DNA from 2 places in the Gilvimarinus sp. F26214L genome. Region 1 is predicted to be linked to the other one. Evidence: riboswitches for the same ligand, from Rfam matches in the RefSeq annotation. Region 1 holds a riboswitch; the other holds the start of a gene.
What was found. Region 1 has a riboswitch for thiamine pyrophosphate ahead of thiO (glycine oxidase ThiO). Riboswitches for the same ligand answer to the same signal wherever they lie in the genome.
Positions count from the first base shown of each region.

Region 2: linked by a shared signal. The riboswitch ahead of thiD (bifunctional hydroxymethylpyrimidine kinase/phosphomethylpyrimidine kinase) and the one ahead of thiO (glycine oxidase ThiO) in region 1 are both predicted to bind thiamine pyrophosphate.

Region 1 covers NZ_JBTIYG010000015.1:26,741-38,502, reverse strand. Annotated here, with positions in the region: gene ACURWW_RS14730 (VTT domain-containing protein) at 1-1,055, shown strand, start outside; gene ACURWW_RS14725 (endonuclease/exonuclease/phosphatase family protein) at 1,052-1,768, shown strand; gene ACURWW_RS14720 (hemerythrin domain-containing protein) at 2,050-2,493, shown strand; gene ACURWW_RS14715 (hypothetical protein) at 2,626-3,066, shown strand; gene ACURWW_RS14710 (thiazole synthase) at 3,120-3,920, opposite strand; gene thiS (sulfur carrier protein ThiS) at 3,920-4,120, opposite strand; gene thiO (glycine oxidase ThiO) at 4,113-5,252, opposite strand; TPP riboswitch at 5,321-5,435, opposite strand; gene xseA (exodeoxyribonuclease VII large subunit) at 5,566-6,954, opposite strand; gene ACURWW_RS14690 (efflux RND transporter permease subunit) at 7,074-10,262, opposite strand; gene ACURWW_RS14685 (efflux RND transporter periplasmic adaptor subunit) at 10,262-11,368, opposite strand.
Region 2 covers NZ_JBTIYG010000017.1:25,219-36,980, forward strand. Annotated here, with positions in the region: gene cpdA (3',5'-cyclic-AMP phosphodiesterase) at 1-746, opposite strand, end outside; gene ACURWW_RS15530 (DUF1249 domain-containing protein) at 816-1,388, opposite strand; gene ACURWW_RS15535 (NUDIX domain-containing protein) at 1,507-2,109, opposite strand; gene thiC (phosphomethylpyrimidine synthase ThiC) at 2,106-4,052, opposite strand; gene thiD (bifunctional hydroxymethylpyrimidine kinase/phosphomethylpyrimidine kinase) at 4,231-5,055, opposite strand; TPP riboswitch at 5,152-5,250, opposite strand; gene ACURWW_RS15550 (TolC family outer membrane protein) at 5,465-6,931, shown strand; gene waaA (lipid IV(A) 3-deoxy-D-manno-octulosonic acid transferase) at 6,901-8,190, opposite strand; gene ACURWW_RS15560 (FAD-dependent oxidoreductase) at 8,365-9,573, shown strand; gene ACURWW_RS15565 (aldo/keto reductase) at 9,667-10,455, shown strand; gene hldE (bifunctional D-glycero-beta-D-manno-heptose-7-phosphate kinase/D-glycero-beta-D-manno-heptose 1-phosphate adenylyltransferase HldE) at 10,738-11,762, opposite strand, start outside.

The DNA of each region.
Region 1 (11,762 bases):
TCGATGACCAGTACCTCATTGTGGGGTCCGCAAACCTGAGCAACCGTTCCATGACCCTGGATACCGAGTGCGATCTGGTGTTCGCCGCGGGCAATGAGATTCAGCAACGACAGATCGCGCACGTGCGCAATGACCTGATTGGTGAGCATTGCGGCCGTTCTGACCAGGCGGTGGAAAGAATTCTGCGCGGGCGCAAGGGACTGATCAAGCTCACCAAGCCCGCAGGCAAGTACGCCTATCGACTCAAGGAAGTTGAGGATGAGCTTTTTACCGACCAGTCCTGGCAGATGGTCATGCAACCGTTTTCCGATCCGGAAGAGCCCATGGTGCCTCCCCTGCCACTTCTGAACGGAAGGCACGTGTCGGTGGGAAATCCCCGACGCAAGACGGTGATGATTGGCACGGTTGTGGCGATCAGCGCGGTAATCCTGGGCCTGGTGTACCTGATCAATGAGCTCTTTCCGGGAATGGACGCAGACAGCGTCCACGCATTCCTGGAGAAGAGTCGCGGAACCTGGTGGGGGCTGCCGGCCGTGTGCCTGGTCTACGTGATCGGCGGCATCACCTTTTTCCCCGTGACGGTTCTGTCACTGGCGGTGGCCGCGATCTTCGGCCCTGTTTGGGGCCCCCTGTACGGAATTTGCGGTGCACTCTTGAGCGCTGCTCTGTTGTTCGGGGTGGGCCACATGTTGGGAGTGAGAGGGCTGCGCAGATTCGGCGGCGGCAAGGTACAGGTGATCGACGAAAAATTCCGGCGCAGCGGCATCATTGGGGTTGCCGCCCTGCGGCTGTTGCCGATTGCGCCCTACAGCCTGGTGAACCTGGTGGCCGGCATCTCGTCGATCGGGCTTTTGCAATTCATGGGCGGGACCTTTCTTGGCATGTTTCCCACCATGATTGCGAAAGGCCTGGTGGGCGATTCGCTGGTGCAGGTTTTCATCAATCCGACGCCCTTGAGTATTACTTACCTGGTCGCAGGCATCTCTGTGTGGGTGGGCGTCGCGGTTATTTCCCAGAAACTTGTAAACCGTTATCAGCGCCGAAGATCGGGATGAGCCTGCGTATCGTCAGTTACAACATTCACAGTGGTGTGGGTGTGGATGGCCGCCACTGTTACGAGCGGATCGGACGCTTCCTGATGGAACGCAAGGTGGACCTCGCATTACTCCAGGAGATGGACACGCGACCACACGGGAGGGACGCGAAGGAATACATTGCCGCCCTATGTGGAAGCCACTTTCGCGAGTTGATTCCTTCACCCGCCGTGTATGAGGGACACGGCTGGTATGGCAACGCCGTTCTCACCCGCTTCCCTGTCATGTTCAGCCAGACCATCGACGTCAGCCACTTCGGTCGACAGCCCCGTAACATCCAGGAGGTCATACTGCAGACCGGACGCGGGCTGCTGCACGTTCTGAACACCCACAAGGGGCTCAAGCGCATTGAGCGTCGGGAGCAGTTCGGCAAGCTTGGCGCACATTTGCAGCAGCCGAGCGCGATTCCCACGGTTGTCGGGGGCGACTTCAATGAGTGGCAACTGTTTTCTGCCCGGCTGCGCAAACTGGACCAATTGCTCGAGCCGCAATCCATGGGCGCCACTTTTCCAACCCGCTGGCCGGTGTTCCGGCTGGATCGGTTCTGGACGCGTCCAGCGGGAATGGTGAAGTCCGCGCGCGTTTTGAAAACACCCGAAACCCGGATTTATTCCGATCATTACCCCATCGAAATGACCCTCGAACTGCCGCAGAGCACTGAAGTTGCGGGTTGAGAATGGCCGGAAAAATGTACAAGGCGCTTAAAACTCTTACAGAACAGGGCGACCTGGTTGCGGCTGAATGTTGGGCTGGACGCGGAGATCCGCTGCTTGTCAAGGGATTGAGCGTCAGGCGCATTGACTTGGCGCACTTTTTGAAAGGAAAACGGCACGAGGGGTTCGCAAGCATACAGTCCGATGTCGTGTTGTGGATGTGGAAACCCAAAACTGATCCGAATACCGAGATCAGGAGATGGCTGTCAGGTAACGGATTACCGGTGCCCAGAGGAATACAAATGAACATTTTTGAACTGATCCGCGTCGACCACCGCTATCTGCGTGAGCTGCTGGATGGAATTAGCGCAACGAAGGGTGACTCGGTCGATCGACGAAAGTTGTTCGCGCAATTGCTGGACGCGATGAAGACCCACACTCTCGCGGAGGAGCAGTCCCTGTACTCTGCGCTGATGGGTTGGCCGGAACTCACTGAGCAATGTCGACAGTTTGTGATCGAGCATGCAGAGGCGGATGAACTGCTGCAGGATCTCGAGTATGAGGACATGGGCCACCCGGCCTGGAAGATCAAGTTTTACCGCCTTCGCCACCTGATGGAAAAGCACATGGAAGAAGAGGAGCAACTCATGCTGCCCCGGGCGGAAAACCTGGTGAGCCGCTCCCAGGCGGATTACCTGAGCGGGATTTATTCGTCGCGCAAACGCGGCTATGAGCAGGTTGCCTGATTCGGCGCTCGCAGCTGTTTAACGATAGCGATACACCTTCGACCAAACACTCTCCCATGCACGGGGGCAGAAGCGGGCCCCCGGTTCTGTTATCCTTCCTGACCTTCCAAGGCCACCATTCTGCAAGCCATCTTGACTATACTGCGCGAACTCTTCGGTTGGGCCCAGCATAACGAACATATCATTGCCTGGCTGGCTGGCTCTTCAGCCCTGGTGATGGTTGTGTCGCTGATGTTGATTCCCTGGGCGGTACTGCGCATCCCATCGGATTATTTTTTACGCACCGGGCGACGCTCGTGGTTTGCCGGCAATCCCGTGCTGGTTGCGGTTGTCGGAGTTTTCCGCAACGTGCTGGGTGTGCTGCTGATGCTCACGGGGGTTGCGCTACTGGTGCTGCCGGGGCAGGGTTTGCTTACGATCTTTCTGGGTATTGTGATTGCGGATTTTCCCGGCAAGCACCGTCTGATGAACTGGCTGGTTGCCCATCCCGGTATTCACCGCCCGATGAACTGGTGGCGCGGTCGCGCGGGGCGCGAAGCGATCCAATTGCCGCCGCGGTCGCAAGCGGATTGAGGAATGTTGGCTCGTGGATGCGGGGTTACGGCTGCGCCTAACCCAACCCACGGTCAATTGCCGGGCCTGTTGTGGTGCCAGAAGGGTTGGCCGATTGTGGGGGTGCTGGGGCTGGCGGTCTGGCGCTTGACCATCAGACCTGCTTCGAAGGCCTTGCGCCCCGAGTCAATGGCCGCTGCGAAGGCTTCCGCCATCAGCGGCGGGTTCTGGGCCCTGGCCACGGCGGTGTTGAGCAGGACTCCATCAAAACCCATTTCCATGGCTTCGCAGGCTTGTGATGGTGCACCGATGCCCGCGTCCACAATCAATGGCACGTCCGGAAGGCGCTTGCGCAAGGTGTTGAGGTTGAGTTTGTTGACCAGCCCCTGGCCGGTGCCGATGGGGGCTCCCCAAGGCATCAGAACTTCACAGCCCACGTCCAGCAAGCGCTGGCAGAGGATCAAATCATCGGTGCAGTAGGGCAGCACTTTGAAGCCTCGTTTGATCAACTCCTCCGCCGCCTGGAGCAGACCGAATGGGTCCGGCTGCAGGTTGTAATCGTCCCCGATCACTTCGAGCTTTACCCAGGGGGTTTCGAACAGCTCCCGGGACATTTCCGCCGTCGTAACGGCCTCGTTGACGGAGCGGCATCCCGCGGTGTTCGGCAACAGTTTGCAGCCCGTGTCCCGAATCGCCTGCCAGAAACTGTCGCCGCCTTTTTCACCGGGCGATTGTCTGCGCAGGCCCAGAGTGACGATTTCGCATTGGGAGGCGGCGATGGCGTCCAGCATGGACTGGACCGAAGGGTAGAGGGCAGTGCCCAGCAGAAAGCGCGAACTGAAGGTTTCGCCGTAGAGAGTAAAGTCAGTGCTCATCAGCCACCTCCCACGGGGGCGACAACATCCACCCGGTCGCCATCGTTGAGGGTGACCGCTTCATAGTTGGATCGGGGGACAAACTCGCCATTCACGGCCACTGCGCATTTGTTGCAGTCGTAGTTCCAATGCGCCATCGCGGCGGCAAGTCGCGGTTCGGGTACGTCCACCCATTCATCGTTCAAACTGATCTTAAGCATTTATTTCCCCTCGGAACGGCTGTCGCTCTCCCGCCAGGTCTGCCCAGAACGGTCCCTGTTCGCCGGCCTCGATATACCGGGTGGTGTGCTCCACAATCGTGGGTGCGAGCAGGTATCCATGTCGATACAGGCCATTGATGCTGAGACATTTGCCAGTGGCCCGGATACGGGGCAGGTTGTCCCGGTAGGCGGGTCGCAGATTGGTGTCGGTTTCGATAACGCGCGCTTCGGCTAGCATCGGGTTGATGGTATAGAGCGCGCTGGCGAGTTCCAGAGTCGATTGCAGACTGATCGCGGAGCGATCCTCACTTTCGATTTCCGTCGCGCCAATGATAAAACGGTGATCCGGTTTCGGCACTACGTAGAGCTTGTAGCGCGGATGCATCAGGCGCACGGCGTGGTTCAGGCTGAACTCCCGGGTCTGCACCCACATCACTTCGCCCCTCACACCACGAAGTTCCGGTTCCGCCTCTTTGCGGCCCATGCCCCGACAGTCGATGATCCAGTCGAAGGTGTCGCTGTTGTATCCAGCGGCGATCAGCTCGCCGTTTTCCAGGTGAGCCGGACAGTGCTGCTCGCACCGGGCACCCAGTTTGCGGATTTCGCGCAGCAGTTCCTGCAGCAATCGGCGATTGTCCAGGTGTGCCTCCTGGGGCAGGTAAAGACCTTCCGGGAAATGAGCGAGCTGTGGCTCGCGGCTGCGCAATTCCGCGGAGGAGAGCCACTGGCTCGTATCCCCGGCAGTCAATTTGTAGTGGAGGTCCTGCCGGAATTGCTGCAGCTCCGCAGCGTCCTGGGGATGGGCGACCACAATGCTGCCGGTGGCCGAGTATTGGATGGGCGATGCCGCCGAACGGTTGAGGGTCTCCAGCCAGCGGGGCCACAGTTGCAGCGACTCCAGACCCATGTGGTAGATCAACGGTTCGGCGCTGACCACTTCGCTGAGGGGCGAAATCATGGCCGCCGCTGTATGGGCAGCGGCCCGGGGGTGGTCCAGATCCCCTGCCTCCAACAGGGTGATCCGGTGGCCCTGGCGCAGCAATCGCCAGCTTAGCAGCCGCCCCAGCAAGCCGGCGCCCACAACGGCAATGGCAAGCTGGCCCCTGGGTGATTCAGAATCGGGAGAAACCATGGAGTTCACGCCAGACCCGAAACGGAAGGGGAGTGCTGGCGATGGGCGACAGAGTGGGGAGTTACGGGTACAGCATTCATCTTGTTTCCTACGCAGGTCTCAACCTGATCAGGTTCGACGGGTTCAGCAGGTGCTGATCTCAGCCTGGGAAGCTGCCTGCAAGCAGTTCCCCGCCGGGACGCTCCTTTTTTTGCGTGGGAAAGCATCGCGTGTGCAAGCATCGCGTGTGAAAGAAGCCTCCGGGCCTGGCACCCCGACAAGAGTTCAAGCAGTCTACTGGCTGCATTGGGCGCCCGCAAGCGGGAGGGTCGGCTCACTTTTTCCGGAAGGTGGCATCCAGATTATCGTAGTCGCGATTGACCGCTTCAACCCGGGACAGCACTTCGCCTTTTGCCAGTTTGAGAGTGAAGGATGTGCCCACCTGAACCTGGCTGCTGCCGCGGAGAATGCGACCCTCTTCATCGAGCGCCAGGCTGTAGCCGCGACCGATGGTCTTGAGCGGGCTCATGGTCTCCAGCAACTCAACCGCTTGCGCCAGACGCCGCGTGCGGGCGTCCAGTTGCTGTTGAACCGAGTAGGACAGGTAGCGCTGGAACTGCTCCAGGCGCCGACTGTAATCGGCGATCTTTTCCATGGGGATGCAGCGCTTGTGGCGAACGGCCAAATGCTCGAATTGAGTTCGCTTGGCGAGCAGTTGGTGGCGCATGGTGCCCCATAGTCGCATTTCCAGGTTGTCCAGTTGCTGGGCCCGGTTCTGCAGTCGATCACCCGGATGGCGGAGCCGGGCTGCGGAGGCTTTCAGGCTGGCGCGGGCCTGCTCGATCTTGCGCAGCATGGCTTGTTGCAGCAGCACCTCGTAGCGCGCAAAGCCGCGCAGCCACTCACCTGCGTCGGGGCTCAGGAGTTCCGCCGCGGCGGAGGGCGTCGGAGCCCGCGCGTCGGCCACAAAGTCCGCAATGGTGAAGTCCACCTCGTGCCCCACACCGCACACCACCGGCACCGCACTGGCGTGAATGGCGCGGGCCACGATCTCTTCATTGAAAGGCCAGAGATCCTCCAGCGAGCCGCCGCCGCGGGCGAGAAGAATCACGTCGAATTCCCCCAGTTCGTTGGCGAGCCGCAGCGCCCGTTCGATCTGCCGTGCCGCTCCTTCGCCCTGAACGGCCACCGGCAGGAGAGTGACGGGAATGCCGGGAAAGCGGCGCTTGAGGACCGTGAGAATGTCGTGAATGGCGGCCCCGGTGGGGGAGGTGATGACAGCAATGTGGCGCGGCAGGCGGGGCGGGGTCTTCTTGTGTTCCGGGTCGAAGAGCCCTTCGTTACCCAGTTTGTTCTTGAGTGCCTCGAAGGCCCGCTGCAGGACTCCGAATCCGGCTTCTTCCATGTGTTCGACGATGAGCTGGTAGTCGCCCCGGCCTTCGTACAGGCTCACGCGCCCCCGGACCACAACGTGCTTACCCAGAGCGGGCTTGAAGCTTACCTGGTTGTTGCGGCTGCGGAACATGGCGCAGCGGACCTGGGCGTCCTTGTCCTTGAGCGTGAAATACCAGTGCCCCGAGGAAGGAGCGGCGAAGTTGGATATCTCCCCTTCCACCCAGAGCAGAGACAGGTGGGTTTCCAGCAGCTGCCGCGCTTTGCGGTTCAGCTGGCTGATGGTGAGAATTTCGCGCTTGGGGGTCTGGGTGAACAGGTCGTCAGTCATCGCGCCATTTTAGGCGAAGCACCCGGTGGATCACAGGGCTGACGAGAGTCAGGTCGGAAAATGGTTGGAGGCGCTCCGAACATCCGTGTTCGGTAGCGAATCACCGCGACCAGCGGGCGTCAGTGGTCGTGTGCCAGCCGCTCGGCCGCCTGCAGCTCTTCCGCCAGGCGCTTGCTTTCTTCGGCGCGCGCTGAAGAGAACCGGGCGATCAGCAGGTACAGTGAGGGGGTCAGATACAGGGTAAACAGGGCCGCCATACCCAGGCCACCGAAGATCACCCAGCCGATGGCCTCGCGTGCTTCCGCACCGGCGCCATCGCTCAGAATCAGGGGCAGGCCGCCGAGGATGGTGGAAATCATCGTCATGGCAACCGGGCGCAGACGAACGCTGGCGCCGGTCTTGATGGCTTCCAGCACCTCATAGCCCCGGTCGCGAAGCTGGTCCGCGAATTCCACCAGCAGGATTCCGTTCTTCGCCATCAGGCCGATCAACATCACCAGACCAATCTGGGAGTAGATGTTGACGGAGGTCCCGCTCAGGAACAGGGCGAATACCGCCGCCGCAATCCCGAATGGAATGATGAGGGTTACCACCAGAGCACTGGTGAAGCCTTCAAATTGCGCGCACAGCACCAGGAAGACCACCAACAGGGCGATGCCGTAGGTAATGGCCACTTCGCTGGAGGTTTCCTGCAGAGTGGCCGCCTCCCCCAGAAGCAGCATGGAGACGTTGCCCGGGAGGGTTTCCGCGGCGATCCGACGCAGATCGTCCACCGCCGATTGCAGGGGGTATCCCGGCCGGACTTCCACATCCACTTCGATGGCGCGGCGCTGGGCTTCCCGGTCCAACTGTGCCGCCACACCTTCTTCGGTCACCGTAACCACGCTGGACAGGGGCACGAGATTGCCATTGTCCGCAGTGACGTAAAGGTTCACCAGGTCCGTGGGATCGTTGATCTTGCCCGTGGTGGATTCGAGCAGGATGGGCACTGCTTCGTCGTTTACATTCAGGTCCACAATCTCGTCGCCGGCGATCATCGCCCGCAGTGTCGCGGAGATGGTATCCAGATCCACGCCCAGGTCCGCCGCCCGCCGCCGATCGATCTCCACGGAAAGTTGCGGCTGGGTCGGGTTGTAGGAGATGTCGGGGCGGGACAGCGCGCCGCCTTCCTCTTCGATGGCACGGGTAAACACCTTGGCCGCCTCGAAGATCTCGTTGTACTCATTCCCTAACAGTGCCACCTGAACACTGCCGGTGCCGCCGCCGCGCAGGTTGAGGCTGTTGCCACTGCCTACGTTGACCCTGGCCCCGGGAATCTGCTCGAGGGGTTCGCGCAGCGCCATCATGATGTCCTGCTGACTGCGATTGCGATCGCCCCAGTCCGCCAGCGGCGCGACGATGCGGGCCTGATTCGGGTCATAGGTGCCGACGATGGTGAACATGGAGGCGATCTCGCCGCTCTCCACCAGGGGCTGAAGAATCCGCTCCATTTTGTCCGCCTGGCGCTCCATATAGCCCAGACCAACCCCGTCCGGGCCGCCGGCGTTCACGTAGATGATCCCGCGGTCTTCCGGTGGCAACAGTTCCTGGGTGAGCATCTGGAAAGCCGAGGCCGCTCCCAGGGCGATCAGAAGGCCCGCGCCAAGAGTGAGGAGCGGATGGCGCAGGGTCGCCCCCACGGAGCGTTCATAAAAGAGGCGCAGGCTGGATCCCAGGCGGACCAGGCCGCGATTCAGCCGATTGCCTTCGGCCTGATCGGGCAGGCGGGAGGCCATGGCCGGAACCAGGGACAGGGCCACGAAACTGGAGATGCCCACGGCCACCGCCAGGACGAAACCGAATTCCCGGAACAGTCGCCCAGCGGTGCTGGGCAGGAAGGCAATGGGCACGAACACAGAGATCAGCACCACACTGGTGGTCACCACCGCGAAAAACACCTGGCGGGTGCCGAGCACGGCGCCGGCCCGGGGCCCGAGCCCCTGGCCGCGGCGGCGCTGGATGTTTTCCAGTACCACAATGGCGTCGTCCACCACCAGCCCGGTGGCCAGAACCAGCGCCAGCAAGGTGAGGATGTTGACCGAGAACCCGAACAGCCAGATGGCCGCGAGGGTGCCGATGAGCGCCACGGGAATGGCCACACTGGGTACCAGAGTGGCTCGCAGGGAGCCCATGAACAGCCAGATGGTGCCGATCACGATGCCTACGGTCAGCAGCAGGCTGACCACCACCTCCTCAACGGAGCGGCGGATGAAGTCTGCATCGTCGTTGGTGACGCGCAGTTCGATGTTGCCGAAGCGCTCGTTCAGGCGGTCCACGGCGGCGCGCACGTCGTCGGAGATCTGAATGGTGTTGGAACGGGCCTGGCGGACAACCCCAAGCCCAATGACCTGACGACCGTCCAGGCGGGTGTAGTTGTAGGCGTCTTCCGGCCCGAAGAAGACGTTGGCAACGTCTCCGACCCTGAGGGTGCCGCGAACGATGATGTTGGCGACCTGGTCGGCGGTCACCGTGGATGCGTCAGCGCGGACGATCAGCTCCTGGTCTTCCGACCGGAAGCTGCCGGCGGGCACGTCAAAAGCCGCCTGGCGCAATGCGGCCGCCACTTCGCTGACGGAGATCCCGTAGCTGGTCAGCCGCAGTGGGTCCACGACCACTCGCAACTGGCGCGCACGGGCGCCATAGATGTTGACGTCCGCCACCCCTTCAACGGAGATCAGTTCGGGGATGATGTCCTTCTCGGCGAGTTGGGACATCTCCTCGGCCAGCAACTCGTCGCTCATCATCGCGATGTTCACGATGGGAGAGGAATCGGCGTCTGCCTTGAGAATGATGACCTCTTCCACACGATCCGGCAGGCGGCGTTCCACCCGACTCACCGCTTCTCGCACGTCGGAGGCCGCAGTGTCCAGATCCATTCCAGGCTGGAACTCGATGCGAACCCGGGCGCTGTTTTCCTCCGAGGAGGTGCTGATGTCCTTGACGCCGGAGACCCGCGCCACGGCGCCTTCCAGAATGCCGGCGACTTCCGAATCCATGGTTTCGGGAGAGGCCCCCGGGTATTCAGCGCGCACCATCACGATGGGGCGGTCCACGTCCGGGAGTTCGCGCACCTCCACGGCGAGCAGAGCCGCGATACCGGCCAGGGCGATCAAGAGGTTAACCACCAGGACCAGAACCGGGCGTCGGATACTGAGGCTGGGAAGGTCGGAGGCGAGTTCGCCTTCCTGCTCGTCGCCGCCGCTGTTGAGGATTTCCGCTTCGGTGACCAGTTTCTCGTCGCCGCTGCCGTGTTTCTTGTCCTCAGTCATCAGCCGGGACCCTTCTGCATGTTACGGGACAGGGTCGCCCCCACATCACCGCCCGGGGGAGCCAGTTCCGGCTTTACTTCAATGCCGGGGCGCATGCGCTGGATGCCTTCGACCACGATAAGGTCGCCGCGGGCCAGCGGCCCGTCCAGCAGGACGACACCCTGTTGGCGCTGAATGACATTGACCGGTACGCGGCGGCCCTCTTTTCCGACCACGGACCATACATAGGCACCATCGGCGCCCCACTGGACCGAAATTTCCGGCACGACAAGATAGTTGTCTCCCAGAACCTCCAGGGCCACCCGGAAGCTCTGCCCCGGTCGCAGCCGGTCGCCCTCGTTGTCCACCCGGGCGCGGGCGACAAAGGTGCGGCTGGTGGGGTCCACACGGCTGTCAATGTCCACAATGCTGCCGTAGGCGCTGGGCTGGCGGCTGTTCCAGGTGGAAATGGCCACCTGGTCGCCGCTGCGCAGGGTGCCCACCAGCATTTCCGGAAGTTCGAAGCTGACCAATAGGGCGCTGCGGTTGTCCAGGGTGGTGATTGCGGTGGACGGCTGAATACGGTCGCCCGGGTCTACGTCAGTGATACCCACGTAGCCGTCAAACGGAGCCTCGATGGAGCGGTCGTCCAGGGCGATGCGGGCCTGGTCCAGCTCAATGCGGGCTTCTTCCAGGGCGGTGTGGGCGGCATCCAGCGTAGTGGGAAGTGTGGCACCGCTCTGGGCGGAACGCTTGTATCGCTCATACAGGCGCTCGGCATCTGCGACCCGGACTTCCGCCAGTTGGACGGCCAGGCGCTCGTTGCGTTCGTCCATCTCCACCAGGACATCACCCTTACTGACGGCCTGACCGGGTTCGAAGTTGACCGCGACCACTTCGCCGGAGGTGACCGGATACAGAGTGACAGACTGGACGGCGCGGGACGTACCCACGGCCTCCACGCGCGTGCGTTGTGGGGTTTCCTCCACTGCGGCGACAATCACACGCAACGGCCCCTGGCTTCCGCCATTTGTCTGCTGGGTTTTACCGTCGTCCGAACACGCTGCAAGCAATGTTGCGGTTGCAACAAGCAGGGCGGTGGGAATTAAAAACCGGGGTCTTTTCATCAGAGACGAATCTTCTTCTTTATATGGAGGTAAAATTCACTGCCTGGAACAACCGTGCCGGGTTCCGGGAACAGCTTGACCGCGCCATGTTCTTTGTTCACGTGTGACCAATGTGCCATGCAGTGGCGCAAGCCTATCTGGAATCGCCGGGTTCATCCAATCAAGAAAAGTCAACAGGATGCCCGCGACGCCTTCCACCAATGGAGCGCCAGGCGATGCGTGTTGGACCTGCGCTACAAGGGTAGTTCATGGGTTACGTACCTGCATATGTTAATAAATGTTTAGCCCGGCGTCCCGCCGCTTGATGGATACCGGCGTCCCGCCGCTTGATGGATAATAGGGACTGCGGGTCCCGAGCAGAGCACCGGCACTGATTACAGACACCCTAAAATTC
Region 2 (11,762 bases), on a different contig from region 1:
CGGTCCACCGCGAAGTCATCGCTGCGGGACTTGAATTGAATGGATGTGGACGGCGTGGCGAGAAGCTGCACGTTGTTGCGTCGCTGGGAAAACTCCTGATGGACATGACCCCAGACGACTGCCTTCACATGCTCGTACTGGTCGATGATCTTGAAGAATGCATACTCGCTGCGGACCTTTTGCGTGTCCACCCAGGCGCAGCCCACCGGCACCGGCTGATGATGCATGAAGATCAGCACGTGCTTGTCGCGATTGTTGGAGAGCGCCTCATCAAGGAGGTTCAACTCCGCCTCCACCAGGTTGCCGTGGGTGTGGCCAGGCACCTGGGTGTTGAGCAGCAGAATGAGCCAGTTCCCGATGTGCAACTCCTTGGTGAGCTGCTCGTCGTTCATCGCTTCGTTCATATCCACGGGGGAGTCGTGGTTGCCCGGCAGCCAGCCGAATGCACTGAAGTCGATACCGCTTTTCTCGAGGATTTCCAGGAACCTGACGTAGGTGCGGGCACCACCGTTGTTGGCAATGTCCCCGGTCGTCAGGAGCAAATCCCAGCGAGCGTGGTGTTCGCGCACATGGGCGATAACGTCGTTGAGACTCTCGTTGGTGTTGAGGCCCAACAGCTCTTCGCTATTGTCCGGACCGATGTGGCAGTCCGTGAGCTGCAACAGGCGAATCGGCTGCTCGGAATCATGGGCAATCTGGCGTCGCTTCGCTTCCTGCTTTGGTTTGCTTTCCAGAGTTGTTTGCATCGTTTGTATCCGCGAGGATCGGGCCCGCACCGTTGCCCGTAATCGTTGCTTTTGTCAGACCCGGTACTGTTATTTGTAAAAGCCGAGGTCCGCCAGGTCGAAGACCAGACGACCTTCCGCCTGACAGTGGCTCAACCACTCGGCGAGAAAACGATTGAGTTGTTCTTTTTCGTTGCTTTGGTACATACCCGGGTTGGGATAGTCATAGCGCGGCTTGAACCGACGATGTCCTTCCCAGGCTGTAACTTCAGCCATGTCTGCGTCGTGATACATGCATACCCGCAGGCGAGGCGCTTTCAGGGAACTGGCAACCCCGTCGGCCGGCTGGCTGAGCTCCAGGGTTGTGGTGTACGGCGCGCGGTCGACCACCTGCACCAACAACTGTCCGGCTCGTTCGTCCGCTCCGATGTGAAACAGCCACTCGTCGCGTTCAGAAAAATCGGGGAGGATTTTTTTGAGACGAAGGTAGTTCGCCTCGCAGTCCGCCTGCTGGCCGGAAAGGTCGACGCGATACCGCGGTTTGCTGTCCCGCTTTTCGCGCGCAAACAGTGGCCGTGGCGCCGACAGGGGGCGGAACTCCCGGTTCGGTGCCGAATCCGCGTTCCGCTTTTTGAGAAACAAACTTTTTACTGCTGAACTCATTCAATTCTGTACCGTTGTGCGCGCACGAACTCGCCGCCAGGCGGCGAGCCACTCTGGGAATCGTGGAGCGCAAATCACTGACCGGGTTATCCCGTCGACCTTCGCAGCCGGCGGGCAGTTATTGCTCGCGTCTGACCTGCAGCCATTGCAGGCAGATCATGGTGGCCGCATTGTTGAAGCGCCCACCGTAAAGGTTTTCAAACACTTCCGCTGCCGGAAGTACGTGGAGCCTGATGTCCTCGTTTTCATGGTCGAGGCCGTAAATTCCACCCGCTCCGTCCAGATCGCAGTAGCCGCAGTAGAGGTGCAAACGCTCGTTGCTGCCGCCCGGACTCGCCAGGTAGTTGCAGATGTACTCGACCCGCTCGGGCACCAGGCCAGCCTCTTCCTTAACCTCTCGCAGCGCCACCTGTTCCGGGCTTTCCTGGCTATCGATGATACCAGCCACTACTTCCATGCACCACGGCCCGAGGGGCTCTTCGAGGGCACCGACGCGGAACTGTTCCACAAGTCCGATCAGGTCGCGACGGGGATCGTAAAGCAGCACCCCGACTGCTTCATGACGCAGGTACAGCTCGCGACTGATTGTCCCACTCCAGCCACCGGCGAAGAGCCGATGGCGGAGTCGCAGCTCCTTCATTCGGAAGAAGCCGTCGTAGACAACTTCTTCCTGTTCGATTTCCACATCCTGCCGGTGGAACTGAGGTTTATCGATACTCATTCCGGTTCCGCCTCAGCGGGCGAGTGCTGTTTGACATAAATTTCCCCGCCTTGCTCCTTGAACTCCCGGGCTTTCTGCTGCATCTCGGCTTCCACATCAATCATCCGCACGGCCAGCTCTTCCGTTTCGGCGACCCTTTTATCCTGTATAGCATAGTCGCGCACTTCCTGACTGATTTTCATGGAACAGAATTTCGGTCCGCACATGGAGCAGAAATGGGCCACTTTGGCGCTCTCCTTGGGGAGCGTCTCGTCGTGGTAGGCCCGGGCGGTGTCCGGGTCCAGGCCGAGGTTGAACTGGTCCTCCCAGCGGAACTCGAAGCGGGCCTTGGACAGAGCGTTGTCCCGCAGTTGCGCGCCCGGGTGGCCTTTGGCCAGATCCGCCGCATGAGCGGCAATTTTGTAAGTAATGATGCCCTCTTTCACGTCGTCCTTGTCCGGCAGGCCCAGATGCTCTTTGGGGGTCACATAGCAGAGCATGGCACAGCCATACCAGCCGATCATGGCGGCACCGATACCGGAGGTGATGTGGTCGTAGCCCGGGGCGATATCGGTGGTCAGGGGCCCAAGGGTATAGAAGGGCGCTTCGCCGCACTCGGCGAGCTGCTTGTCCATGTTCTCCTTGATCAGGTGCATGGGAACGTGACCCGGACCCTCGATCATGGTTTGCACATCGTGCTTCCAGGCGATTTTTGTGAGTTCACCGAGGGTTTCCAACTCCCCGAACTGAGCCTCGTCATTGGCGTCGGCCACCGAACCGGGGCGCAGTCCATCGCCGAGGGAGAAGGACACATCGTAGGCCTTCATGATCTCGCAAATGTCCTCGAAATGGGTATAGAGGAAGCTCTCCCGATGGTGGGCGAGACACCACTTGGCCATGATGGACCCGCCGCGGGAGACGATGCCGGTCACTCGCTTCGCAGTGAGGGGAACGTAACGCAGCAATACACCGGCGTGAATTGTGAAGTAATCCACACCTTGCTCCGCCTGTTCGATGAGCGTGTCCCGGAACACTTCCCAGGTGAGGTCCTCGGCAACGCCTCCCACCTTCTCCAGGGCCTGGTAAATCGGCACGGTGCCAATAGGCACGTGAGAGTTGCGCAGAATCCACTCACGGGTCTCGTGGATGTTCTTGCCCGTGGACAGATCCATGATGGTGTCCGCCCCCCAGCGGGTGCCCCAGGTGAGCTTTTCCACCTCTTCCTCGATTGAGGAGCCGAGGGCGGAGTTGCCAATGTTGCCGTTGATCTTCACCAGGAAGTTCCGGCCAATGATCATGGGCTCCAGTTCCGGGTGATTGATATTGGCCGGGATGATGGCCCGGCCGCGAGCCAGTTCGCTGCGGACGAATTCCGGGGTGATGCCCTCCGAAAGGGCGTCGGGAATGGCCGCCCCGAAGGACTCACCCCGATGCTGGCTCGCCAGAGGACCTTGGCCTGCGGCCGCCATTTCCTTCGCCCGCTGGAGGTTCATGTTTTCCCGAATGGCCACGTACTCCATTTCCGGGGTGATGATGCCCCGTTTGGCATAGTGCATCTGGGACACGTTGGCCCCTGCTTTGGCTTTGCGGGGCTGGCGACGATGGGAGAAACGCAGGGCGGCGAGCGTTGGGTCGTCCAGGCGTTCGGCGGTAAAGCGGGAACTGACACCCTCGAGCCACTCGGTATCACCCCGTGCGTCGATCCAGGGCCCACGCAGATCCGGCAGGCCTCGCTGCGGGTCGATGTTCGCCTCCGGGTCCGTGTAGGGACCGGAGGTGTCATACACCCAGACAGGCGGGTTTTCCTCACCCCCAAAATCCGTCGACGTGGCCTGCAGGGTGATTTCCCGCATGGGCACCCGCACCGGGTGCTGCTGCCCCTCCACATAGATTTTCCGGGACGCCGGAAAAGGTTGGACCGCCTGTTGATCGACCTGGGTCAGTGGTGCCTTGTGACTGCTCATGGTGCCTCTCCGTTGTTTGTGTTGTTGGGTGCTGGGGGTTGGCGGGGACGTCGGTAGGTTGGCGCAGGTTGGGTTAGCGCAGCGTAACCCAACATTAACCATACTTTTGCAGAACCGTTGGGTTACGGCCGTTGGGTTAAGGCCTGCGGCCTGACCCAACCTACGGAACGTGCCGGTGTCACGTTTCGATCCGCCACAGATGATCTACCGGGCCGGCGCCCGAACCGACACGAATCCGGTCGGCGTGGGCGATGGCGCCGCTCAGGTATTGCTTGGCTGCCCCCACAGCCGCCTCCATGTCCCGGCCTTGGGCCAGGCCGGCGGCGATTGCGGCAGCAAGGGTGCAGCCGGTGCCGTGAGTGTTGCGGGTGTCGATGCGCGGGGCGCGGAACCAGCGGGACCGAAGGGCGCCGTCCGCCGCCCAGAGCAGCAAATCACTGGCCTGGTCACCCGGCAAATGGCCGCCCTTGAGCAATACTGCCCTTGGGCCCATTTCCAGGAGAGCTTCCGCCTGCCGCTCCATGGCCTGTTCTGAATCCGCCGGAGCGCAGTCAAGCAGTACAGCGGCCTCGGCGGTGTTTGGGGTGATGAGATGAGAGAGCGGCAGCAAGCCGCCGGTGAGACTGGCCACCGCCGAGTCATCCAGCAGGCGGTCGCCACTGGTGGCCACCATGACCGGATCGCAAACTAGAGGAAGGTCAGGGCGCTTGCTCAGTTCGCGCGTTACTTCAGCGATGACGGTGCTGTTGAGCAACATGCCCAGCTTGACGGCCCCGACCGGCACGTCCTCCAGCACGCTGGCAATCTGGCCGGCCACACTGCCCTCGGGCAACGGCCAGACGCCGGACACGCCATGCGTGTTCTGGGCGGTCAACGCCGTGATGGCAGCGCAGCCATAAACCCCCAGAGCCGTAAAGGTTTTCAGATCCGCCTGGATGCCGGCACCGCCGCTGGGATCACTGCCGGCAATGGTCAAGGCGATGGATGTGTTTTGTGACGCCATTATTGTGCGCTCCGGTTTCGGCTGATTCAGTTCAGTTGAAAACCTTGAGCGGACGATGGACGGGAAACGGGAGGAGGGGCAAGAAATGGACGCTGCGCCACTGTGTATCTCGTTTCCTACGCCAGCATGAACTGGATCAGGTTCACGGGTCTTTCTCAGCCCGCACATTCCGTGCGGACACCCCGACAAGATGATCGCCGCAGTCTAGTGAGTCCCGCCTGGACTGTAAAGGAGAGTCAGGTGTGGGCCATGGCTTCGGGACCCTTGGGTCGCAATGTTGTGAAGCCCAAATCGGGCGCGGAAATATTTAACAGAATTTAACCCCGCACGTGAGGCGCCAACTCGACCTTTTGTGGTCAAAACGCTACACTCGGCGCGGCATTTCTCGTCACACAGGGACACTGAAAGAATGAAATTTCTCTCCCCTTCAGCAAGCGCGGTTTGCTTGCTCCTGGCCAGCGGCCTTACCCACAGCGCCACACTTCTCGAAATTTACGAACAGGCCCTGGACAACGACCCCGAACTCGCAGCCGCCCGCTCCGCCTATGAAGCCGGGCTGGAAAACAGAAAGATCGGTTTGTCCGCTCTGCTGCCGCAGATTTCCGGTTCCGCCTCTTACGAAGAAACTGACGGCAATAACGTGACATCCGGCCCGCAGGTCTTCAGTGGGAACATCTTCCCGGACGCGACAGACGATACGTCCTCTGAAGGCGATACCACCAGTTGGTCCGTTCGCTTGCAGCAGCCCCTGTTCGACATGGGAGCCTGGTACTCCTACAAGTCGGGTGCTGTAAACACGGAGGCGGCTCTCGTCCAGTTCAAGGCCGATCAGCAGGACTTTATTGTTCGCGTTGCCACGGCGTATTTCGATGTGCTTCGCGCAATCGACACCCTGGAAACCGCACTCGCAGAGCAGGAAGCGCTGGAATCACAACTGGAGCAAACCCGCCAGCGCTATGAAGTGGGCTTGACCGCAATTACGGATGTGCATGAGGTTCAGGCACAGTACGACAGCGCGGTGGCCAGTGCCATTGCGGCCCGCGGTAACCTGGCCATCTACTACGAAGCGCTGGAAGTTCTGACCGGCCAGCCCCACGACCAGGTCGCTCCCATCGAGGAAGACTTCCCGGTTACGGACCCGGTGCCGGCCCAGCGTGAAGCCTGGGTTGAGTTCGCACTGCAGAACAACTACAGCCTGCAGTCCGCCCGGCTCAACGCGGACCTGGCCGAATTGACGGCGAAAACCCGGCGAGCGGATCACCTGCCGACGCTGAACGCTGTGGTTGGATACTCAGAGTCGGAGTCCTCTTCGGACCGGTCCACGGTCAGTAACTTTATTGACCAAAATGAAGATAGCCCCACCTTTGGCCTGCCCATTAGCAGGAGAGTCGACACCTACCGGGACACCGAAAACGATGGATGGTCTGCAGGTTTGAACTTGAGCGTTCCAGTTTTCAGTGGCGGGCGCGTTTCCGCCCAGCGTCGCCAGGCCTATGCCCAGGCCATGCGCGCTGACGACCTGGCCCGCCTGACCCAGCGCCAGACCATTCAACTGGCCCGCGCCTCCCACCTTGCGGTGGAGACCGGCGTGGTCCGGGTCGAGGCCCTGCGCCAGGCGATCGTGTCCAACCAGAGCGCCCTGGAGGCCACCCAGGCCGGCTATGAAGTGGGGACCCGTACCCTGGTCGACGTCCTGCTCGCCCAGCGCAACCTCTACTCGGCCCAGCGCAACTACTATGACGCCCTGTATAACTACATCCTCGACACCCTGAGCCTGAAACAGGCAGCGGGTACTTTGAGTCCCGAGGATGTGGTGAAGCTGAACGAATGGCTGAATGCCCAGAGTCAGGTGTCGCCGGCCGACTTCGCCCAGTAAGTCTCCACCACTTCAACAAGCTTCTCCAGCGCGCCGCGGTTGGCTTCGGCCACCGCGAGTGCGCGCTGCCCCATTGCCTCCCGACGCCCCGCATCACTCAGCAACTCCCCGACCAGTGCCGCCAGGGCATGCTGATCCTCCGCAACGGCCATTCCATCGGCGCCCTGCAACAGGCGTGATGCTTCGGAAAAATTGAACAGGTGGGAACCACTCAGGACCGGCAGGCCCCAGGCGGCAGGTTCGATCAGGTTGTGACCACCCACCGGCACCAGACTCCCTCCGACAAATGCGAGATCCGCAGCGCCGAACAGCATAAGCAGTTCGCCCATGGTGTCCCCCAGCAGAATATCGGTTTCCGAGGAAACCGGCTCGGCGGCACTCTGGCGCTGCACCCGGAACCCTCGCTGCTCGCACAGTGCGGCCACCTCATTGAAGCGTTCCGGATGGCGTGGCACCAGAATAAGGAAAAGCTCCGGGTGGTTCCGACGCACCGCCTCGAAACTGCTGAGAATCTGCTCGTCTTCCCCGCGGTGGGTACTGGCGGCAATCCACACGGGGCGGGGAGCGGCAGCAACAATCTCGCCCTTCAGTTGCGCGGCTCGCGCCCGCAGGGGCCCTGGAATGCTCAGATCGAATTTGATGTTGCCGGTCACATGGCTTTTGGCCGGGGGCAAGCCCAGGGACTGCATCCGGCGGGCATCATCCACGTGCTGTATGGCCGCCGCGCTGAGTCCGGCGAAGACGGGTTCCATGAGCCGGGAGACCCTGCGATAACCGGCGGCGGACTTTTCCGAGAGGCGACCGTTAGCCAGGATGGTAGCGATCCCGCGCTCGCGACATAGGGCCACGGTGTTGGGCCACAACTCCGTCTCCATAATAACCAGGCACTCGGGACGGATGCGCTTGAGAAAGCGGCCAATACAGGTAGGCAGGTCATAGGGCGCGTAAACATGAAAAACGGAATCCCCGTAGAGCTTGCGCACCTGCTCCGAGCCCGTGGGTGTGGTGGTGGTGACCACGAAGCTGGCCTCCGGGTGCCGTTCCATTAACGCCCGCACCAGAGGCGCGGCGGCGATGGACTCGCCAACCGACACGGAGTGCAGCCAGAGCACCGGACCTTTCAGACGGGGCGCCGGGAAAATCCCGAAGCGTTCGCGCCAGCGGCGGGCGTAGGCGGGTGCTTTGCGCGCACGCCAGAGCAGTCGCGCGAGAATCAGGGGCAGGGCCAGGTAGAAGACCAGTGTGTAGAGCCAGCGCATTCTTTACTCGTGTTGGACGAAGCGTTTGGTGCCAGTGCCGATCCGGTCCCGGGAAATCCGGGTCCCGAGCCAGTATACTGTGCCCCGCCTCAGTATTAGCGAAGCGCCGGATTGTGCAGTTCGGCACGCGCCCTGTCCACCGCACGCCGAGAGTACCGTCCACCGGGAGTATCAATGATCCAAACGCCCCCTTCACGTACCGTAGAGCTGGATATCGCCATTGTCGGCGGTGGCATCGCGGGCCTTTGGCTGCTGAACCGCCTGCGCGGGCAGGGCTACCAGAGCGCTCTGTTCGAGCAGGGCTCCCTCGGCAGCGACCAGACGCTTGCCTCCCAGGGCATGATCCACGGCGGAATCAAGTACACCCTGGCCGGGGCACTGTCCAAGGCCTCGGAATCCATCGCCGACATGCCCGCCTACTGGTCCCGCTGCCTGGCGGGTGAGGGCAACGTGGACCTGCAGGGCGCACACCTGCTGAGCCGCCATTTCTACTTCTGGTCCAGCGACGGCGTGAGCTCCCGCATGAGCACATTCTTCGCCAGCAAGGCAGTGCAGGGACGGATAGAAAAACTGGACCGGGCAAACTACCCCCCGCTGCTGGACAACCCGGCCTTCAAAGGTCAGGTCTACCGCCTCACGGACATCGTTCTCGACGTTCCCAGCGTGCTCCAGACCCTGGCGGAGCGGGCTGGCCCACGGGTCTTTTCTCTTGCAGGCAGCGAATACCAGTGGCACCGGGACGGCAGGCAGGCCGAACTGTGGATCCAGCACGGCAGGGAGTCCCTCCGGGTACGGGCCCGGCGCTTCGTATTCACAGCCGGCAAGGGCAATGCGGACCTGCTGGCCGCTCTGGGCCAGGAAAAACCGCGCATGCAGTTGCGACCGGTCCATCAGGTCTGGGTGAAGCACAACCTGGACTATGACTTTTTTGGCCACTGCCTGGGCCCGGACACCACGCCGCGCATCAGCATCTCCACACACCCCAGCGCCGACGGGCGCCGGGTCTGGTCCCTGGGCGGCGGGATTGCGGAAGCGGGCGTAAAGCAAAGTGAGGCGGAAGTGATCGCCAGCGCCCAGCGGGAGATACGACAGCTCCTGCCCTGGGTGGACCTGAGCGGCGCCGAATGGCTGGCGCGTCGCATCGACCGGGCGGAGGCCCGCCAGCGCAACTTTCTGCGCCCGGACAAGGCCTACGCCAAACCCGCCGATGGATTGGAGAACGTGATTGTGGGCTGGCCCACCAAGCTGACCCTCGCTCCCAACCTGGCCAACGAAGTGCTGCACCTGCTGCAACGGGACCACATTGAAGCCGGCGACGACCGGGCCGCGGAACTGGCCGTGCTGCCTACGGCGGAAGTTTCGCTACCCCCCTGGGACCGCTAATGCAATCCCGGTTTGGATACATACACCTGACACCCATCGCCTGCGCCCGCATGGGGCGCGGATGAAAACGCCGCAGAAGAGGACCCACCGTCGATGCGCGAAACCCTAACCCGACGCCCCCTGGGCAACACCGGACTGATGGTCAGCCAGTTGGGCCTGGGCACCGTGAAACTGGGCCGGGACCAGGGCGTAAAATACCCACATCAATTCAAGATACCGGACGACCGGGAGGCCGCCTCCATCATAGCGCTGGCCAGGGACCTGGGCATCAACCTGATCGACACAGCCCCCGCCTACGGCAACAGCGAAGAACGCCTGGGCACGCTCCTCAAGGGGCAACGACAGGACTGGATTATCTGCAGCAAGGCCGGCGAAGAGTTTAGCAACGGAGAGTCCAGCCACGACTTTTCCGCCACCCACCTGCGCTACAGCGTGGAGCGCAGCCTGCGCCGCCTGAACACGGACTATATCGACATCCTGCTCCTTCACTCGGACGGTCGGGACCGGACCATTGTTGAAGGCGGCGCACTGGAGACCCTCGCCCAGCTAAAAAAGGAAGGCCTGATCCGGGCGATCGGCATGTCCAGCAAGACCGTGGAGGGGGGCCTGCTCGCCGCCAAACAATCCGATTGCATGATGGTGACCTACAACCTTCAGGAGCGTGAAGAGGAACCGGTCATCGATTACTGCCACCAGCACAACAAGGGCGTGCTGCTGAAAAAAGTTCTGGCCAGCGGCCACATCGCCGCGGGCGACAAGGCCGACGCACTCCAACAGAGCATGGACTTCGTGTTCTCCCACCCGGGAGTCACCAGCGCGATAGTGGGCACCATTAACCCGAAGCACTTGAGACAGAACGTGGACGCTCTCACGGGCCGCTGATCGTCAGCCCGTCGCAACGCCCAAAGCGAAGAAGTTGGCCCCCAGACCCGCCGTTACCCACCAGAGCCCACACCAGCAACTCTCAGTTTTTGCGCATCTCAGTTTTTGCGCAAAGCTATGCCCCGGCACAATGCAGTTTGGCCATGGGACGGGGTATTTCGAAACCCTGGCGGCATGGATGCCGCGAGGGAGCTACATGGATGTATTCACCGCGTTTTCGAAATACCCCGTCCCATGGCCAAACGGGCCAGAGGCACCCACCTACAAACTGATCCTCGATCGTCACGACCCCTCTCGATCGTTATCCCTGATCTTGTCCACAATGGCCGTGGTCGAGCAGTTGTCATACAACGACAAGGCACGCACTACACCGCCATACTGCTTGACGATATCCGCTCCGACCACCTGATCATCACTGTAGTCGCCGCCCTTCACCAGCACATCAGGCTTGATCGCGTGCAGAAGATTCTCGGGAGTGTCCTCCGGGAAGCTGATAACCCAATCCACCGCCTCCAGGCCAGCGAGCACCGCCGCGCGGCGGTCCACCGGATTGATGGGGCGGCCTGCGCCCTTCAATCGGCGGACCGAGTCATCGTCATTGATCGCCACAATTAAACGATGGCCCAGCTTTCGCGCCTCTTCCAGGTAGCCCACGTGACCCGCGTGAATGATGTCAAAACAACCGTTAGTGAACACCACCGACTCCCCCTGATCCCGGGCATCATCCAGCGCCACCAGCAACTGATCCAGGGAAACGACGCCCCGTTCCGAGCCACTCTCCTGCTGCACCGCCCGGCGCAGTTCCGGCCCGCTCACCACCGCCGTACCCAGCTTGCCCACCACAATGCCGGCAGCCAGATTGGCCAGCGCCACCGCCTGGGCGTAGCTTTCACCGGCAGCGAGGCTGGCGGCCAATACAGCGATCACCGTGTCCCCGGCGCCAGTAACATCGAATACCTCACGGGCGCGCGCCGGGAGGTGAAGCTCCGGGTGACCGGGTAAGAGCAGCGTCATGCCGTGCTCACCGCGCGTCACCAGCAAAGCGTCCAGTTCGAGCTCTTCAATCAGCCGCGTGCCGCGAGAAACCAGCTCCTGCTCCGTGGCGCAGGGGCCCACTACCGTTTCGAACTCGTGCAAATTGGGAGTTAACAGCGTCGCGCCCCGGTAGCGGGCAAAGTCGGCGCCTTTCGGGTCCACCAGTACCGGCACCGCGTTGGCCCTGGCCAGAGCGATGAAACCTTGTACGTCCTGCAGGGTGCCCTTGCTGTAATCGGAAAGGATGATCGCGCCCGCATTACTGAGGAGCG